DNA from 2 places in the Oceaniserpentilla sp. 4NH20-0058 genome. Region 1 is predicted to be linked to the other one. Evidence: predicted binding sites of a transcription regulator. Region 1 holds the regulator's gene; the other holds the start of a gene.
What was found. Region 1 encodes LexA, which represses DNA repair genes until DNA is damaged. Its sites were predicted from a motif close to TACTGTNTANNTANACAGTA; they were not measured.

Region 1 (2,412 bases):
GGCTGGGCTCATCTTGCTGAACCCCAAAACCATCTAAAAATATGTGCAATGACTCAAAAAAAAATTTTTTAGGATCATCAAAACCTAAGCGAGAAAGCTCCCAACCATTAACCATTACATCTTGGACGCCCCACTTCATAGCCCACCAGCCAAATGCCGCGGCTTTTACTTGTTCAGGTGCAAGATCAGTTTGGCTAGCAAACAGCCCCATAACTTTCGACAATATAGTTTGATCAATGAACGACAACTCGGTTTGCAGCGGCTCGCTTACTTTGCTTTGAAAATCTGGAGATTTAGCCCGGGATAATAATCCTGTCAGCACAGGGTGACGTTCTGCATTTTTAAAAAATGCCCAGCTCACCAAGATCACCTGATGGCGCAACCCTTGACCATGCTCAAGCGCCACATCAATTAGGTGGAGTAATCGCTTTGCACATTGAATCACCAGCTTAGTTATCACATCTTCTTTACAACCAAAATGCTGATAAATGGTTCCTTTCGAGTAATCAGTGGCATTTGCAATACCTTGCATGGTCAACCCTTGAAACCCTTTCTCGTTTAATTGGGTTAAGGCCACATCTAGAATCAGCGATTCTCTATTTAGTCTTACTTGATCTTTATGATTCACAGGCTTCAACTTATGACCTACTTCATATTTTTGACGAACCGTCATTTTTTGACGAACCGTCAAATTAGAATAAAGAAACTATGCGGTCAACCCTTTTTTAGGCAATGACTTTACACAAGTTAAACACTGTATATAATCACAACATGTATATAAAAACAGATAAGCAGCCAACATGATCAAACTTACCGCACGTCAGCAAGAAGTTTTAGATTTAATCAAGCAATCGATCGAGTCCACTGGCTTCCCTCCAACACGAGCCGAAATCGCTCAAGAATTAGGCTTCAAAAGCCCTAATGCTGCTGAAGAACACCTAAAAGCACTCGCTCGCAAAGGCGCAATAGAAATGACACCAGGTGCCAGCCGGGGTATTCGCCTTGCTCAACATGAAAGCGGTTTACCTATTATTGGTCGCGTTGCCGCTGGCGAACCAATATTGGCACAAGAGCATATTGAGCGCTATGTAGAGCTACCTAGAGAGTTTTTTAAACCCAATGCAGACTTTTTGTTAGAGGTGCACGGGGACAGCATGAAAGATGTAGGTATCATGGACGGCGACTTAATCGCAGTGCATAAAACAAATCTGGCACGTAATGGCCAAATCGTTGTAGCCAGAGTAGGCGAAGAAGTTACTGTAAAACGATTTGTGAAGAATAATAACGTAGTGCTATTGCAAGCAGAAAATAGCGACTATCAACCAATTGTGGTTGATTTAGAAACTCAAGACATGGAAATTGAAGGACTTTATGTAGGTGTCATTCGCCAACACATTCAATAACCATCACCAAAAAAAACGCTGCCTTAGCAGCGTTTACTTAATCTGCGTTAGTGTATAACACGATGCTCTAAATCGGCGATGGCCGAGGTATCTTCCACCTCTACACCACTTAACTCACCTACTTTACGAACACCTGCCTCAATCATGGCTTTTGCTATTTCAATGTGTTGCTCAGGAAAACTTTCTTTCGCATCTACAGAAAATGTTATACGAACTAAAGGCTCACCTTCACCGTCACTGCGCTTAAGGGCAATATCGCCATCGGATAGTTCTACAATTTCAAATACAGAGGCCATGAAAAACATTCTCTCAAAACAGGTGACACGATACAAAGGGGGCGGGAGTATATCACTGCAAAAGCATGCCTCCAACGCCTAAAATCTTGAGGTTTAGTTTTCTTGGTAGTGTAAACGCATACGTTGTATGGTTTTTTCTAATTCAATCAACCAGTTACGCATAAGACTGACATAGTCCGACTGGCTAGAAATTAATTGTGCCGAATGTGTAACAACACCATCATCCAGCCCAGTTAATAACATTCTTTGATACTGTTTTAACAATGCAGCTATCCAGCTACTAGAGTCCTGCTGTAAAAGTGCCAACTCATACAACTCAGCAGGTAGGTCAGTTCGCATGAATAGCTCTTTGATATCTTCAAATGGGGCTAAACGATATTGACCCACCAGCTCATTAGCAAATGAAACAACACCAGTATACAAATGAGATAAAGCGCCCTCTTCTAGCTGACGCTTATCTTGCCCTGCAGCCTGCTCAGCTTGTGCTAGGCAACTGCGAGCAAAAAACACCACTTGGTTAGTTCGACTGACAGCACTCATTAGAAGTTAATGCGCAGTCCAAAGTGGCCATTATTTGCAACTTCGATATCTAAAGCGTCTTCATTGGCTTCGATAAAGCGATAACCTAAATACACCATGGCTGTAGGCAATAACATGTACTCGACACGGGCACTCACATCCACCATATTTTCAGTATCCGAAAACGATAATAC
Region 2 (2,412 bases), on a different contig from region 1:
CTACGAATAAACATTTCAGTAAATCGCTCATCACTTTGCAAACCCATTTCAACAAGCCAATCTAAAACTTTATAGAGCAAATCTTCAGACTGACTTACGGGTAATAGCTTGGCCTCTAACTCTCCATAACTGTATTCACGACGAGCCAAAAGCTCAATGGCCTTATGGCGCAGCCCTTTTTCATCAAGCAGTTTTATCTGTTTTTTATAAGGCTGATTAAACATATGCTAGCCATCTGAATATATTCACAAAGTTGACCTCACAAAAAAGGCCAGCAGAGCTGACCTTTTTGATGAGGTATTTTAACGTTTAAACTTCTTCTGTCTCAGCTTCTACTTCTTTATCGCCTTTTTCAGGTGCTTTTTTAGTGTCCGCTACCACTAATAGCTCTGCCCGGATAAGCGCTTCAAGTTCTTGTTGAACTTCAGGGTTTTCTAGCAGGTAGTTACATGCATTGGCTTTACCTTGACCGATTTTATCCCCTTTGTAAGCATACCAAGCCCCTGCTTTATCCACCAAACCTAGCTTAACGCCTAAATCGATGATTTCAGCACCTCGGTTAATCCCTTGGTTATACATGATTTGGAAATCGGCCTGCTTGAATGGCGGTGCTACTTTGTTTTTAACAACTTTCACGCGAGTTTCATTACCCGTTACTTCATCGCCACTTTTTACCGACCCAGTACGGCGAATATCCAAGCGTACGGATGAGTAAAATTTAAGAGCATTACCACCGGTTGTGGTTTCAGGGCTACCAAACATAACACCAATCTTCATACGAATTTGGTTAATGAAAATCACCATACAATTAGCATTTTTGACATTAGCAGTGAGCTTACGCAAAGCTTGCGACATTAAACGCGCTTGTAGGCCAACATGATGATCCCCCATGTCCCCTTCTATTTCTGCTCTTGGGGTTAAGGCTGCAACTGAGTCAACCACCACCACATCTACCGCACCAGAACGTACTAAGCTGTCTACAATTTCAAGGGCTTGCTCGCCGGTATCTGGCTGAGACACTAATAAACTATCTAGGTTAACGCCTAGCTTTTCAGCATAGAGTGGGTCTAAGGCATGTTCTGCATCAACAATCGCCACTGTTTTACCTTGTTTTTGCGCTTCGGCCATGGTCGATAAACACATGGTGGTTTTACCCGAAGATTCAGGGCCATAAATTTCAATGATTCGACCGTAAGGTAAACCACCTATGCCCAATGCAATATCTAAAGATAAAGAACCTGTGGATACAGCAGGGATAGCTTCACGAGGCTGCTCACCCATTTTCATGATGGCACCCTTACCGAATTGACGTTCAATTTGGCTAAGGGCGGCGTCTAGTGCTTTTTGGCGATTCTGATCCATGTTTTTCTTCACCTTGTTATCTTTATCCGATTTAGGTCTGCAAAGCAGAGAATTTAAATTACTGTATCTATAACCAGTATTTAAACACATGAATGATTTAACGCAAGAATTAATTTAGATCTATTTGTCATACCTTAAGCGGTACAAGAATTAACGCTCATGAGGTGTTTCAGCCTATATTTCAACCAATAAGCTGGGACCTAAGAATAGAATCAATTAATCAAGCATTTATACTGCTTATTTATCCTTTGATGGAACAATCCTTACAAGAAATATCTCTATTGCCATTGCCTTGAATACTCTATGATGGCCATCATTCTTATTGCGCACAATTCAATATCCACTCGGGTTGTTATCTTAGGTAACAGCATTTACTGGGGAAATCCGTTAAATTTGTGCAGGTCAATCACTAACAAAATAGTCACTGGAGCTTTTTATGAGTGCTAACCCTCTATTTAAACCATTCTCATCGGCAAATCTTGAGCTAAAAAACCGCACAGTTATGGCCCCTATGACCCGTAACTTTTCGCCGGATAATGTGGCAGGCCAAAACTCGGTTGATTATTACCGTCGCCGTGCAGAAGGCGGTGTAGGCTTGATCATCACAGAAGGTACATGTGTCAACCACATTGCAGCTTCTGGCTACCCTGATGTGCCTTACATTCATGGCGAAGCGCGTTTAGCTGGCTGGAAAAAGGTCGTAGACGCTGTACACGCTGCTGGCGGTAAAATTGCGCCTCAGCTTTGGCACGTAGGCGGCGCCCGTAAAGCAGGTGTTATGCCTGAAGGTGATGTACCGGGTTTCACACCATCCGGTATGTTTGTAGCAGGCAAAAAGAACCGCTATGAAATGAGCGCGCAAGATATTCAAGATGTCATCCAAGCATTCGCCCAAGGGGCCGCTGACGCCAAAGCAGTTGGGTTTGATGCCATTGAGCTGCACGGTGCTCATGGTTATTTGATCGACCAATTTTTCTGGGAAGGTACTAACCAGCGTGAAGATGAATACGGTGGTTCTGCTGAAAACCGTAGCCGTTTTGCGATTGATAT

Region 2: the regulator LexA is predicted to act here: its motif matches at 1,422-1,441, upstream of recA (recombinase RecA).

The regions. Positions count from the first base shown of each region.
Region 1 covers NZ_BAABWE010000001.1:414,691-417,102, forward strand. The annotation lists gene ABWV45_RS01895 (TetR/AcrR family transcriptional regulator) at 1-673, opposite strand, end outside; gene lexA (transcriptional repressor LexA) at 801-1,403, shown strand; gene ABWV45_RS01905 (hypothetical protein) at 1,451-1,699, opposite strand; gene ABWV45_RS01910 (DUF6586 family protein) at 1,793-2,239, opposite strand; gene ABWV45_RS01915 (YfaZ family outer membrane protein) at 2,239-2,412, opposite strand, start outside.
Region 2 covers NZ_BAABWE010000006.1:219,185-221,596, reverse strand. The annotation lists gene ABWV45_RS10050 (regulatory protein RecX) at 1-224, opposite strand, end outside; gene recA (recombinase RecA) at 310-1,362, opposite strand; gene ABWV45_RS10040 (NADH:flavin oxidoreductase) at 1,799-2,412, shown strand, end outside.